Regions from separate parts of the Pelosinus sp. IPA-1 genome, predicted to be linked through region 1. Evidence: a T-box and tRNA genes for the amino acid it is inferred to sense, from the RefSeq annotation. Region 1 holds a T-box; the other holds one or more tRNA genes.
The links. A T-box is a leader RNA that pairs with one kind of tRNA and senses whether it is charged. The one in region 1 lies ahead of tyrS (tyrosine--tRNA ligase), so its partner is inferred to be a tRNA-Tyr.
Positions count from the first base shown of each region.

Region 2: it has a tRNA-Tyr gene. The T-box ahead of tyrS (tyrosine--tRNA ligase) is inferred to sense a tRNA for this amino acid. The anticodon was not compared.

Region 1 covers NZ_BSVC01000001.1:608,189-616,008, reverse strand. The annotation lists gene QSJ81_RS02760 (hypothetical protein) at 1-123, shown strand, start outside; gene tyrS (tyrosine--tRNA ligase) at 361-1,572, opposite strand; T-box leader at 1,664-1,921, opposite strand; gene QSJ81_RS02750 (B3/B4 domain-containing protein) at 2,419-3,093, opposite strand; gene QSJ81_RS02745 (epoxyqueuosine reductase) at 3,127-3,894, opposite strand; gene QSJ81_RS02740 (helix-turn-helix transcriptional regulator) at 4,008-4,721, opposite strand; gene QSJ81_RS02735 (dynamin family protein) at 5,062-7,820, opposite strand, start outside.
Region 2 covers NZ_BSVC01000017.1:116-7,935, forward strand. The annotation lists tRNA gene QSJ81_RS24945 (tRNA-Met) at 179-255, opposite strand; tRNA gene QSJ81_RS24950 (tRNA-Thr) at 320-395, opposite strand; tRNA gene QSJ81_RS24955 (tRNA-Met) at 429-504, opposite strand; tRNA gene QSJ81_RS24960 (tRNA-Tyr) at 534-618, opposite strand; tRNA gene QSJ81_RS24965 (tRNA-Thr) at 632-707, opposite strand; tRNA gene QSJ81_RS24970 (tRNA-Met) at 787-863, opposite strand; tRNA gene QSJ81_RS24975 (tRNA-Thr) at 937-1,012, opposite strand; tRNA gene QSJ81_RS24980 (tRNA-Met) at 1,046-1,121, opposite strand; tRNA gene QSJ81_RS24985 (tRNA-Met) at 1,200-1,275, opposite strand; tRNA gene QSJ81_RS24990 (tRNA-Tyr) at 1,285-1,369, opposite strand; tRNA gene QSJ81_RS24995 (tRNA-Thr) at 1,390-1,465, opposite strand; gene QSJ81_RS25000 (undecaprenyl-diphosphate phosphatase) at 1,624-2,427, opposite strand; gene pfp (diphosphate--fructose-6-phosphate 1-phosphotransferase) at 2,607-3,866, opposite strand; gene sigH (RNA polymerase sporulation sigma factor SigH) at 4,218-4,925, opposite strand; gene QSJ81_RS25015 (NYN domain-containing protein) at 5,069-5,584, opposite strand; gene QSJ81_RS25020 (VanW family protein) at 5,655-7,007, opposite strand; gene rlmB (23S rRNA (guanosine(2251)-2'-O)-methyltransferase RlmB) at 7,008-7,757, opposite strand.

The DNA.
Region 1 (7,820 bases):
ACTCTATGTGATAACCTACTGAAATTGTTACAACCTAATGATAGAATAGTTGTTAGTGATATAGGTTCAACGTATTGGTATAACGTGATTTGTGGTGATGAAAAACTTATAGATGTTTTATAACTAGAAAAATCACTGAAAAATAATAGAAAATCCTGCTAGCAATAGCAGGATTTTCTATTATTTTCTCTTACTCCGAAAAGGTTACATATGGCACCAATGTCATAAAAAAACTGTTTACGCTGTATAATTGATCTCCCTAGGAAAACGACTCATCGATACTATTAAAGATTATATCGCTTCTCTGCATGACCTGAAGATTAGATGAACACATTATCTATATGTGTTTTTAAAAAGGCATTATTTTATAAATTTGACAAAACGCTTTTTCCCAATTTTCATGACATCATCGCAAATAATGACTCTATCTATATTATCTGGTGCTAACTTTGCACTGTTCATATAAACGCCACCCTGATTTACCAATCGAATAAATTCGCTTTTGCTTTTTACAAAATGCATTTCCATTAACTGTGGAATAATGTCCGCAATAGTTTCTTTTCCGATTTTAATTAAAAGTTCTGGGATATCATCGGGAATGGCTTTTTTTCTGAATGCTATGTCATAATATGCAACTGCTTTCTCTACATCCTCTAGGGTATGATAGAGCGACGTTATGATTTTGGCTAAACGATATTTAATATCTCTAGGGTTTGCATTACCATCCAATTCTGCTCTGATCTTGTCAATTTCATTGGGATGCTCGTCTGTAGCAAGCTCAAAATATTTGATTATAAGATCATCAGGAACCTCCATTACTTTTTTGAACATCACCTCGGCATGTTCACTAACACCGATATAGTTGCCGAGACTTTTGCTCATCTTCTCTACACCATCCAAGCCTTCGAGGATAGGCATAAAGATGGCAATTTGCTGCTCCTGTTCCAGTGTTTTTTGAAGAGTTCTGCCCATCAGGATGTTAAATGTTTGGTCGGTTCCACCCAACTCAATATCCGCTTTAATTGCAATCGAATCATACGCTTGCATCAGTGGATAAAAAAATTCATGAACTCCAATTGGAATTTGATTTTGATATCTATTTTGAAAATCATCTCGTTCCAAGATTCTGGCAATGGTGCTGGTAGCAGCAAGTTTGATAACATCTTCAAAAGTAAGCTTAGAAAGCCATTCGCTATTAAACCGCACTTCGGTTTTTCTTGTATCAAGCACCTTAAAGATCTGCTGGCAATAGGTTTTGGCGTTTTCTTTCACTTGTTCATCGGTCAGGGCAATTCTGCCCTTAGATTTTCCTGTCGGGTCACCGATTTTTCCAGTGAAATCACCAATTATAATCACCGCACGATGACCTAAATCCTGCATTTGTTTGATTTTACGCAGTACAACTGCATGACCAAGATGAATATCTGGAGCTGAAGGGTCAAGCCCTAGTTTGATGGTCAACGGTTTATTCTGGTCAAAGGATTTTTTAAGCTTTGCAAACAACTCTTCCTCGTTTACAAGATTGTGTACCCCTTTGCAGATAATTCGCAGCTGCTCCTTTGGTGTTAACATATTTAACAACTCCCTGAAATATTTTTTTCAATATTTGCAAGGTCTATAAGAAGGCAAAAGCAGACAATAAAAAAACTCATCCTCTTGTTTCCAAAAGGACGAGTTTATATCTCGTGTTACCACCTTAGTTTCATAAGCAACTCACATTGCTCACCTTTTCAAGTACATCACCATAAGATGAGATACTCTAGTACGATAACGGGTACGGGTCCCGTCGCAGCCTACTGAATAAATTAGTTCGGTGCGAAGCTCCAAGATGTATTCACAATCACTATCCATGCACCTCTCATCACCCGGTAACTTTCTGTTTGGCATCCTGATTGCTACTAATTCTTATCACAGCTTTTATTTCTTATACTCCAAAATGCGGAATACCGCAAATCTTCGTTATGCAGATATTAAATTAATAAAATCATACCCTATAGATTATAACAAGTCAATAGGTGCTAAATCTAGTTTCTATATAAAACCCCTTGCACATCAATAAAATATAAATACATCCTTATAATCTCGAACCTCACATGAGGGACATCAACAAGCCTCAACTTATACCCCATACATTAGTCAATAAATTGACCAATGTCTATTTTTATATTCCATGCAATAAAGAACGTGAATAAGAATCGCCCTGAAGCCCTAGAAGTACATCGGATATTACGTAACTTCCCGCTTCGCTTTTTCAAATGATTCATCACCCAAAGGGTGCTAATTTACTGGATTGTAGGCATGCTGAAGCAAATATGGGTTTTTCCCTTCTATCAACCTATTAGGCTTTTTGTCCACGAAATCCCCCCTAAAAATCAGTTCCATTACATGGCACGTTCTTAAATACTTGTTCTTACTTGCTCAATCGGCGGTAATTCCTATTATTTTAGTTTCAATGTTCTTTCCGTTTGCATATCTTTCTAAAAGTTCTTTACCATATTGTAAATATTCGTTTACATCAGTTCTACCGCTAAAAGAAAAAATGCACATTACTATTTCATTTACATCAGTTGTTATCATGGCTCTTTCTGAATCACTTGTAGGACTTCCAAAACTGCCCATTAAATCCGTTAAAACGGGAAGATTTTCTATATTTATAAGTTCTTTGCCAATGCCTTTGTATTCTTGCCCCTCCTTACCTATCACTAAAGAAATAGGAGAATAAAGGTTTGCAATATTATATGAACCAATAGGAAACTTAGATTTTAATGATATTAAATTATTAATCTCTACAATATTGTTTATTTTATAAACTCCTTTTCCTTGCAATACTCTTCTTATTAATGCTTCCGAAGACAGCCTATATTTACTAGGCACTTTACCTAGTTTTTTATATACTTCTCTTCCGTCTTTTATCCTAAGTAAGGACGCTAAATCTTCTATACGTATTTCACTTTTCAGGCCATCGCAACAACTGTTAATTTCTTGCCACAAATCATTACTGCTGCTTTCTACCTTTACATGTGCTTGTATACATCCTAGTGTCATTTCAGGGCAAACTTTCTGAAGTTCTTCGCCAATTTTAATTTCAATCATAATATAAACACACCTCTAATAATCTATGATTCATTACAGCAATCGAGTTGGATTTGTGCGGGAGCAAGGCATATTGACCAAACATTTTCCACATACATCTCCCAAACCAAGTTCATAGTACATTTTTGCGTTTTCCAAGCATTTAGTATAACATCTGTGCCGATCGAATGCTTCTATTGTAAGTGCCTCATTTACACAACTGTTGACACATTTCTTACATCCACCGCCATGTTTATATAAACAATTTTCTTTTTCTAAAGGTTTGCTAGGCTCGATGGGCACATTCATGACAATACTGCCCAATCTACCACAACAGCCTTTTTCGGTAATTAACATATTATTTACACCAAAATTTCCCAGTCCTGCAATATAAGCAATGTGCCGATGAGACCAATCGCTAATAAGCGTTTGGGTGTTAAAATTATGTGTCGCTGGAATAACAGTACCATTATACCCCATGGTGCATAGTTGATCCCGCAAGTAAGTGTTTAGATCGAAAATAAGCTTATTTGTCTCAATATAAGCGATAACCCATTCCTTAGAAGCCTCAGTACCTGCACTATTACTTTTTATTATATCTTCTGCAAAGGGAATAAAGTAAGAAATAACAGTACGAGCATCATTTAAAAAATCTTTGGGCATCGCGTGACTAGGACTGACCTTATCGCGCAAACTCAGAAATCTTTCATCAGCGGCATCAGCAAAGCCAATGAGCGGTTCTTGCCATCGACTTAAGGTATTAACCATCTGCGGATAGGTACTTACATAGTCTTTAATCCATTTGCATATCAATTCTTGCATTACAATTCTCCTCTTTTAAACATTTAAAGCATAAAGAACAACTTCTTTATGCTTTTCTATATACTATTATAGTGTTTTTATTAGATAAGTCTTTTCCTAAATCCAGTTAGTTTTTAGCCTATTTTTAGTTTTTTTCTAAACTCTACAGGTGTTATTTTTTCTAACTCCTTGAATATTCTAGTAAATGATGAATTGTGATTATACCCTACCATTTGAGCAATTTGCAAAATTGTAAAATTCGTATTTAAGAGAAGTTCTTTTGCCTTTTTCACCCTCAGATTTTGTATATATTCAATAGGTGATACTTTCATATTATTTTTAAACCATTCACTATAATAACTAATATTATAATGCTCAATATCCGCCAATTTTTTTAATTTTATATCTTCTGTATAATGTTCATTTATATAGTTTATAGAACGAGGTATATATTCATCAGCAATAAGATGATAAGCATAGAAAAATAAGTTATTAATAGCGCTAGAGCTTTTTTGGTTGTTAGCTTCTTCTAGCAGTAAAAATCTGATAGCTTTCCACCTATCATCAAACGAGAATTCCCTTCCACCTACCATTTTTCCCATATCATGCTTACTAAGCATATTGTCAGCTATATCTAAAACCAAAAATTCATTACTTTTATCAGCATTAAAAGTATGATTACATTCTGGTGGAAGAAAGAACAAACACTCATCTTCTAGTATAAGTTTTTTATAAGTAGTTTCTATATATAGGCTTCCATGAAGTGGTAAAATTAATTGGCCATATGCATGAGCATGTGTATTAAGTTTATAATCATATATCCTGCGTTCACACGTAATACTATTCAAAATGATTCACCTTTTTCATATTATTCTACATCATTAACATAGCTTTGAAGCTAATTATACTATTATGGTCTATAAACTGCTATTCATTTACGGGAAGTAAATTATAGAATGTATATTCATTTTAAATCTTCGTGAGAGGGAGAACATTGGCAGTATTGCAACAAGAAAAGATTACTTTGTAATAGAAATGGCATTTTTCATTGGATTCACATGTTTTTCTAGGCAATAGAACAGCCCGTGAAACATTATTATATAATGTTTCACGGGCTGTATGTTGGTTTGAAGAGATGGCACCAATGGCAGCAACTTGACAGCTAATCGTTCATTCTGCTTTCATCCTTTACATAAGTTCTGTTAAGCTTTGCTGGATCTTCATTAGCTGTTCGGCTGGAACTCCGCCATCCAAGGCTGAGAGCAAACTTAAATAAAAGTCATCAGTCTGTTCCGTCATGTGCGAGATTAATTGTTCAAACTCATCTTCCATGACATTTCCATATAGAGCCTGTATCCGTTTTTGTTCATTCTGTAAATACTCATCTGCCGCAGAGCTCAGCACACGATACATCTCATCACTCATTAATTTACTCTCATTTTTTTCAAAGAATGATTTTGGATTTTTAAAATAAGCCATTGCTTGCGAAAAAAGCCCGTATTGAATATCTTTGAAAGCGACTTCAAAATCAATTTGTGCTTTATTCTCAAATTCAAAAAGGGAAAAAGATACGTCCTGATTCGTCTCACGAATCGTTTCGACAAGCATTGCTTGATACTCTGCTGTCATTTTTTCAGCAAAGCGATCCAGTCTTACAGTCGTCGCTCTCATTTCCTGGGCAAAGTCAAACCCAATTTGTTCGAGTAATTCATCCAGTGCACTCTGCAGAACTTTTTTCAGGTTACGGCCATCATCGCGTAACACAGTAGGATTGAACGCTTCTTTAAAGAAATCGGTAAAACGTAAAAATACCCGTTGCTTGATATAATAAATTAATTCTTCTGTTTCCTGATACAGGCGTTTTTTTAAATCTTGTGCCGTTTGCGCAACAAGAATTTCGTTTATACCCGCTTTCTCTGCTTGGATATTTGCTCGTTTTTGCTGCTTAACTGCAGCATCTTCTTTGGTACTATCAATGAGCTTTGCTACTAAGCGAGAAACACGATTCAGTTCATTTTCGGATGCTCGAGCCGCCAAGTTAGCCAAATCATTGGTAATAAAATGATAAAAAGCCTCCTCAAAAGCTGACATTCCTGAAACGGTAAGGGTTGTCTTTTCCTCTTTTTCTTTCAGTGCCTGTAAGCTTGATAATGGATATAAGTGAGGATTTCTGACTCCATATTTTATTAGCTGCTCGTGGACATATAGAGTAACGGTTTCCTTTTCTTCCTCATTATCGGCCAAATCAATAGCGTTTATCATAAAAAACATTTTATCTAATTGAAAGGAATCTTTTACACGTCCCAGCTGAATTAAAAACTCCCGATCTGCTTTTGAAAATGCGTGATTATAGTAAGTTACAAATAAAATCGCATCTGAATTTTTGATAAAGTCAAAGGCCACTCCAGTGTGACGGGCATTAATGGAATCCGCCCCCGGGGTATCGACTAGAGTAATTCCACTCCGGGTTAAAGGACAATCATAATAAAGATCAATCCATTCGACAAAGCAGGATTTTTCTTCTATTGCAACATAATCACTAAATTCCGTTACTGTTTTTTTGAGTACAGTACCTAGCTGTTCGCTAAAAGCAGCATACCCCCGGGTAAAGGCCTGCAAAAAAGCATAATTTGTCTTCTCGGCTGCACCCTGCTGGCCCAAATCTCCATTGAGCTTTTCTACTTTTGCCCTTGCATCGGCTAAGCTCTGGGCATGAGAATCAAATAGCCTCAAGGCATGATTTACCTCTTCGAGCATAACAGCTTCCTCTTTAAGCTTAATGAGAACAGTCCCATGTGAATATGACTCATTGATCGGTTTAATTTTGTTTATTGCCGCTGTCATTGGATTTGGTGAAACAGGCAACACTCTTTCTCCGATTAAAGCATTCGCAAAAGAAGATTTACCAGCACTAAATGCCCCAAATAAGGCAACAGTAAAACCCTTGTGATCTAATCTTTCCGCTTTTTCTTCTAGTTCACCAGCAAGCTTCTTAAAGCCCGGCAACCCTTGAACAAGTTGTGCCGTCTTCTTCAATTTTTCAGCGGTCTGTTTCATCCGGTCTGAGGCGTTAGCGGGTAATGGCGTTTTTTCTTTTAGGATCGGCTTGTTCATCGGAAGACTCGATTTTTTCTGTACCTGAGTCGCCTGTCCTGTTTCCCCATAAACTACCTCACAATCCTCTTCTTCTAGGTCAAACAAATGGAAATGGTCATCCTCCACCCCATTTGTCTCGATAAGCAGCCTTTCAAGCGACCTTTGCTCAAGACTCTCGGCTGACTCATATTTTTTCACCTGCTCAAGTGCGGTGATATACCGCTCTAGGCTTGCTGATTTTTGGGTTATTCTTGCTTGGAGTGCTGTATTTCTATCCTGCAGGGCATTTAGTATTTCGCTCTTAAGCTCAGCTAAACGGCTTTTAGCCAAAAGTTTAATTTCTGTTGCAACATTATCCGTGTAATTTATAACATAAGTATCGGATAAACGTGCCCCCGTTTTTACAGCAGCTTCTAATAGGTCCTTTGAAAAATGAACATTGAAGTTCTGGATTTTGGCGAGCAGTTCTTTATTTTCGACCCGCTTGTCCTTTAAAAATCGTAACAGAAAATCACGAAGATGCCACTCTATCTGTGATTTTGTTTTTTCGAGTATTCCCTGGTAAAAGAGATTTAATCTTTCCGCTCTCTCAGCTAAGGTTTTTTGTTTGGTAAACAGCCATCCAACTTTAAATTCACTTTGACACGATTCAAGATAGGAGTCCGCAAGCGCCCTGGTTTCAAACGGCATCAAATAGGCATTTGCCATGATTTTATTGACCTCAGAATCAAATTCGCTTTCTGCTTTTTCTGGCCCCTCGCCTAAAGCGTTTTTTTCTTCACTCAGCCTGTGGTAGTTATCTGCTAACTCTTCCTGCTCCACAGCAGATAATTCATTTAAGATATCCTTGA
Region 2 (7,820 bases), on a different contig from region 1:
AAACGAAAACCCATAAGTCTAGCGCTAAATATCATACCAGCTACAACTTGAGTCTTCTACTTCTGAAATTTTATTATACTTACTTTATTTTACAAAGCTACAATATTCTATTTTTTTATTAAAATTCCTGCTGAACAACAAAAAAACTTCGCCATATGACGAAGTTTTATTACCTGTTTGGTGGCGGCGCAGGGATTTGAACCCCGGACCCTGCGGGTATGAACCGCATGCTCTAGCCAGCTGAGCTACACCGCCATATTTATATTGTCACCTACAGTCCATCTATACTATTAACAATATCTATTCCCATAGTATTAAATGGAGCTAGTGACCGGGATTGAACCGGTGGCCTTATCCTTACCAAGGATACGCTCTACCGACTGAGCTACACCAGCAATATAAAACTGTTTTAAAACAGTTATAAACATTGGTTGCGGGGACAGGACTTGAACCTGTGGCCTTCGGGTTATGAGCCCGACGAGCTACCAACTGCTCCACCCCGCGATGATAAGTAGATCAAATTATTATATATATGGTGGATGGGGCTGGATTCGAACCAGCGAAGGCGGAGCCGGCAGATTTACAGTCTGCTCCCTTTAGCCACTCGGGAACCCATCCATAGACAGCAAAATGGAGCTGGAAACAGGACTTGAACCCGCAACATCCTCATTACAAGTGAGGTGCTCTACCAGTTGAGCTATTCCAGCATCTGTTATGTCACATTGTTTTCCTCAGCGACATTTACTATTATACAACAATCAATTTGTTATGTCAATATCTTTTTTTTGGTGGCGGCGCAGGGATTTGAACCCCGGACCCTGCGGGTATGAACCGCATGCTCTAGCCAGCTGAGCTACACCGCCATATTTATTCATTGTCACTCACTATCCATTTAGGCACTACTAATAATATTGAATATTTTTCCATAGCATTAAATGGAGCTAGTGACCGGGATTGAACCGGTGGCCTTATCCTTACCAAGGATACGCTCTACCGACTGAGCTACACCAGCAATATAAAACTGTTTTAAAACAGTTATAAACATTGGTTGCGGGGACAGGACTTGAACCTGTGGCCTTCGGGTTATGAGCCCGACGAGCTACCAACTGCTCCACCCCGCGATGTTTTATCGAGATTAGTATTTAATATTTTAAACATAGTTTTAGTTTTACTGACAACTAAACTAGTTTTAAAAACGTTGGTTGCGGGAACAGGACTTGAACCTGTGGCCTTCGGGTTATGAGCCCGACGAGCTACCAACTGCTCCATCCCGCGATAATAAGATGGTGGATGGGGCTGGATTCGAACCAGCGAAGGCGGAGCCGGCAGATTTACAGTCTGCTCCCTTTAGCCACTCGGGAACCCATCCAATACAATTTGAAAATAAAATGGAGCTGGAAACAGGACTTGAACCCGCAACATCCTCATTACAAGTGAGGTGCTCTACCAGTTGAGCTATTCCAGCATACCTTTGACGAGATTTAATTATAACACAACAACTAAGTTTTGTAAATATGTTTTTTCATCATTTTCACAACCTGTCATGTGCTGCTTAAATAATATATTACATTTTTCTCATTATGTCAATAGGTTTTTAAATAATATCATTAATTCTTACTTTTTCTAAATTCTACCGAAGAAATAATAGTAGGAAGCAGCAGCCAATAGAAAACGATAATAAGCGAAAGACGCTAATGTAGACTTATTCAAAAATCTAATAAACCAGACAATCGATAGATAGGCTACAACAAAAGCAACAACAAAACCAATAGCGAACATTTGCAGATCTGCAATATTTAATTTATCCCACACCTTTAGCAAATCATATAAACATGCCACTGCCATAAGGGGCACAGCAATAATAAATGAAAATTCAGCGGCAGCAGCACGACTCATTCCGAGTAGAAGGCCTCCTGAAATCGTAGAGCCAGAACGAGAAAAACCAGGCCATAGGGCTAACACTTGAAATAATCCTACCCAGAAAGCTTGTTTCAACGTCATTTTATCTACATCTGTAGTAACTGGACGTTTTGCTACTTTTTCAGCTGCAAGCATTAAAATAGCACCTAAAATTAGTCCAACAATTACAGTGTATGGCGAAAATAAATAGGTTTTGATTGGTTTATGTAATAAATAGCCAATCCCCATCACGGGGACAATACCAGCTAATATATGTTGCATGGACAATCCGCCACCAAACATGCTTACCTTTTGCGGCCTGAGTATGCGAATAAACTTTTCACGATATAAGAAAATTACGGATAAAATAGCACCAAGTTGAATAAATACTTCAAATACGCTAGCCTTCTCGCCTTCGAACCCTAACATACTTCCTACTAAAATCATATGCCCTGTAGAGGAAACAGGCAAATATTCCGTTATACCTTCTACAATACCAATAATTACAGCAATTAAATTTTCACTCAAGTTATCACACATCCTTATTCAATATAAAAAATACCCATAAAAGCTATTATACCGTAAAACCAAGTTCAAATACATCCTTTAATTAATATTCTTTTTTTTCTTAAATAGCACATAAAAAAACAAACTGCAAAAGCGAATGCCACGGGAGCGTGGTATTTGCCTTGCAGTTTGGTTTATGCTTAATCTAATAAATAGGCAAAACGTTTAACAAAATCATCTGGATCTACATTAATCATCAACGCCATTTTCTTCAAATCTGTCTGAGAATACAAATCATCTTTCTCTAAGCGAATCATAAACTCTCGTGCAATACGGTAGGGCACTGAGTCTACATTTACCATACGTACTTGTGTTTTTTTCGTATTCATATCCAATATTTCTTCAAAAGGAATAGGGATAATTACATTATTCTGAATCGTGATTAGAGCGTCCGTGCCATTATTTTTCAGAAATTCAAAGGCAGCAAAACCTAAATTACGAGTGTACTCAATATCAAAAGCATTTGGCGGAGCGCAGCGTAATTCATAACCTATTTCTTTACCTACAATCGTCATCTTTATTCCTAATTCCGCAAGGTTTTTCACGACTGCTTGTTTTAATAATTCAGGGAAGTTTAACTCTGTATAACGGATGTGACCGTGTTCGTCAAAGCATGTACAATCTAATTCCTTCAAATCTTCAACTACGATTTTTTCTACTAATCCCTCAGCAACCACAGCTACACCATAATTTCTTTTACTTGTAAGACGTTTAATAATGGAACCCACTAGAATGTCAACGAGCATCTGTAACCGAATCTTCTTATCACCGAATTCTTCTGGAATAATGGTTAAGGTAGCTCCTGCACTTTTTCCAATACCTAGGGATAAATGTCCCGCAGTACGCCCCATCGCAATTGCAAAATACCAACGACTGGTGGTTTTAGCGTCTTCCATCAAATTGGTAACAAGCTGGCTGCCTAATGCGCGAGCTGTTTCGAAACCAAAAGTAGGGATACCTTCTGGTAAGGGCAAATCATTATCGATGGTTTTGGGTACATGAACTACGAACAGATCAATCCCTAATACCCTTCTAGCATACTCTGCTACCTTACATGCAGAATAAGCAGTATCATCTCCACCAATTGTTACAAGATGAGTGACCCCCATTTCAATTAATGTATTTACTACATTACGCAAATGAGCATCGCTTTTTGTTGGGTTTGCTCTAGCTGTCCCTAATATACTACCACCATCAAGGTGTATTCTACTAACCATATCAATGGTTAGAGGCACAACATTTTTTTCTGCATTACACAAGTGAGTATATCCTTCATAAATCCCTAGTACATTCCACCCATGCTTTATAGCCTCAATTGTTACTGCACTAATTACGCTATTCATTCCAGGCGCTGGACCGCCTCCACATAGAATAGCTACTGTTTTCTTGGATTCCATCATACTATAAATCCCCCTATACATTAATATACTATTAGGCATTACAATACATAATCATATTTCTTTTCATACCTTTTTAGAATCTTGTGTACAGTATAAAATAAATTGTTATATCTCTTCATCAAAAGCAGTAGCATTCTTTTACAAAATAGAATAGTTTTCATTTCTTGGAATATTCTTACTATTCTGTTTCGACATATATAATAAAATCCCTTTAAAGACTGGTCTCATTTTTATAAAAAATACAAATCTTTACAGAGATTTAATAACAATAATAATAAAAAAAAAGAAAAACAAAGCTAACGCTAAGTTTTTCCTTATATTCTAATCATTATCCTTATCACCATAGCCAGACTATCCTTGAGTCTCTTTGCCAAAGCCAGCAAGACCTTTGTACATGTCTTGAATATCGCTATCATCCCCACGATTATCTAGATACCGTTCTAATTTACGTTTCACCCTTTGCAGAGCATTATCAATTGATTTCACATGGCGGTCCAGTTCTACAGCGATTTCCTGATAAGACTTACCATCAAGATATGCCATGAGCACTTTCCACTCAAGATCGCTCAAAATCTCTCCCATTTTCTCTTCAATATCAATAAATTCTTCTCTACTAATCACTAGTTCCTCAGGGTCGGATATTTTGGAACCTGATAATACATCTAGTAGAGTTCGATCTGAATCTTCATCATAAATAGGTTTATTTAAAGATACATATGAATTCAAGGGAATATGTTTTTGCCTTGTAGCTGTTTTTATAGCTGTTATAATCTGGCGAGTTACGCAGAGTTCAGCAAAGGCCCGAAAAGAAGAAAGTTTATCAGTGCGAAAATCACGAATGGCTTTATAAAGTCCAATCATACCTTCTTGAATAATATCCTCACGATCGGCACCAATCAAAAAATATGACCTAGCTTTCGCTCGAACGAAATTGCGATACTTGTTAATCAAGTAGTCGAGTGCGATTGTATTATCACTATCTTTTGCATCAAGCACAATTTCTTCGTCACTCATATTTTCAAATGAGCCATACAAATCGCATTGAGTATTAAAACGCATCGCATCGCCCCCACTCTCAAATTGCTACACATTCACAAAAAGAAAATGCACTAAAGGATTAGTGCTCTAAGTTATGTGTACATGCCACTTCAAAGCAAATTATACCTTACTGTCCTCTATTTCGTCAAGCTTAACTTGTCTAGCTACACCCTTTTACGAAGTTCATGTAGACGTTTTACGACATCACTATTCAAACGCCCCTCTAATTCTTGCCGCCTATAGGTAAGGGGAGACTCTGAAAAACCTTCTTTGATTAACTTATTAACCTTTTTCACATCTTGTAAAAGTTCCCTAGCAGAAATGCGATAAGCTCCTGCCCCTAATATGACCATTTGTTCCACCCAATCAGACGTAACTACATAAACGCGCCTTCTTAGGCGAACCAGATCATAAGACATTTTCTCAATATGACTATCTGCAGTTTCTCCTTCACGGGTATATACAACTGTGATTTTTCCAGTCATCTGTTCAAAGACTCTAGCCCCGCTCACCGCATTCGCATCAAAAACTACGGTAACCTCTAAATTTTGAAAAGCACCATAGCCGGCCATAATATCAATCAGTTTATCCCGAGCATCTTCAAGATTATTTTTATAAATATTCAATTCTGGCCACGCATGAATTACATTATATCCATCAACCAATAGAACATCTTTCATAATAATTCTCCCATAGTTTAAACAGCGGACTGCATTTCATAAACTTTCTATTACATACTCATATTAAATCTCAGTTGCTCTCAATTGAACTTGTAAAAGACGGTTTTTTTGTCCCCACTTTTACAACCGTATCATCTGCTAGATAGATATCCTTCGATAATACTTCTTTTCTAATCTGCCCCTCTTTTGACTGTATCAGCCTTATGGTAGTTACTGCATAACCTGGCTTTCCCTCTTTATCTACTAATGTTTCTCCAATATATAAACTATCATCTTGCTTTTTTATAATTGATGGTAGAAGTTTCTCTTGCTCTTGCGTCCTAATTTCTATTTTTTCTTGTAAAGGCTGCTGTCCCAAAATACCTACTGTTAGTTTATTTCCTACTACTTCTGCCATAACAAGTAAAGGTCCAGGTGTATTATTGACAAATTTAAAATCCAAAGTACCAAATGCTACTGTAGCATCCCGCCCTAAGGGTACATAAGACAAAGGCTTTGAGTGGTTATACCTCTCCGTGATTTTTAGATTTGCCAAGATAGCCGCGTTATACAGGGTTGAGGATACTTGACATATACCGCCACCAACGCCTGGAACAAACTCCCCGTCGACAATTTCAAGAGCTTCCTTAAAGCCGTATTCCTTTTCTCGTGGACCAACTATCTCATTAAAAGAAAAAGCTTTACCCGACTCCAACATCGTTCCATTGGTTTTCCAAGCCGCCAACTGTATGTTAGCGGTACGATTGGTATCTTGCTTATTAAAAGTAGTCGTGTAACTACTCAAAATTTTCTTTATACCAGTAGATGCGATATCATCCACTGTTATTTTAGGATAGAGAATTTTTACTGGTAACGTAACAACGTTGTTATCTGATTTCTTAAAAGTCTCAAGGATAAGAGGCTCCAATGCATCTGACTCCAGACTATACCCCTGTTCTTGAGGAATGATGGTTCCTGCTACCATACTAAAAGTAGCATTACGAGCGGGACGTTCAATCGCCCCTCTCCATTCTTCAAACAGGTTATTCAATTTATCTTTATTATACTTGATGGCAAGAGAAATAGGATAGCCTTCCTGCAAACTTGTCCCAATTTTTTTTATTCTTTCCCACCAGGTTCCAGTCCGTCCGTAACGTAAAGCCTCATCCAAGGTAGTATCCACATCAATATCTAAATCAATGCTGCTGGCATCTACCTTCACTTTTGTTCCGTCATGATATACCATAATTGATTTATTATGATACTCTTTTCTCCATGTTGCTAATAATTCAGCTACTTCTTCTCGACTACGTCCACTAATATCTACCCCTTCTACAGCCACCCCTTTATATACATTAGGATAAAACGATATAAAAAGAAGCGAACCTAAAAAGCCTATTAGCACCATGCCAAGCGCGGTCATCCCTAACCACGTATTTTTCACTTATTTTTTCATCTCCCGTTGTCTGACAACCTCATATAATAATAAAGAACAAGCTACAGAGGCATTTAAGGAACTAATTTTGCCTAACATGGGAATGCGCACTACAAAATCGCAATGTTCTTTTGTTAGACGTCCCATGCCTTTGCCCTCATTCCCTACAACTACAACAATTGGTCCAGTCAAATCTGCATCATAGTAATTCTTTTCTCCGTCCATATCAGCCCCAACGATCCACATACCCGACTTTTTTAATTCTTCTAATGTTTGAGACACGTTTCCAATCCTAGCTACAGGTACATATTCTACAGCTCCAGCTGAAGTCTTGGCTACAGTGCTTGATAAAGGACAGCTGCGTCTTTTTGGCATTAGAACTCCATGTACTCCCGCAGCATCTGCCGTACGCAAAATAGCCCCTACGTTATGAGGATCTTCTAATTCATCTAACAAAACAAGAAAAGGTGTCTCCTCAGGCGCCGTCGCTTTGGATAAAATATCTTCTAATTCTGCATAATCTACTGGCGGTATGCTAGCTACCACTCCTTGGTGTTTTTTCCCTTCTGTCATTCCATCTAGCTTACTTATTTCTACCTCTTGTATTATCAGTCGTTTTTCACGTGCTAAGGCAATTACCTCACGAATAGAACCTTGTCTTTCTCCTTTTGCCACAAATATCTTATTGATTGGGCGACCACTTTTCAATGCCTCCATTACACTATTTCGTCCCATAATAAACTCTTCTGTTTCTGACATTCTGTTTCCCCTCTCTGTCACCAATTGATGACACTCTATTTTTCCCTTTTTCTCATAAGGTAT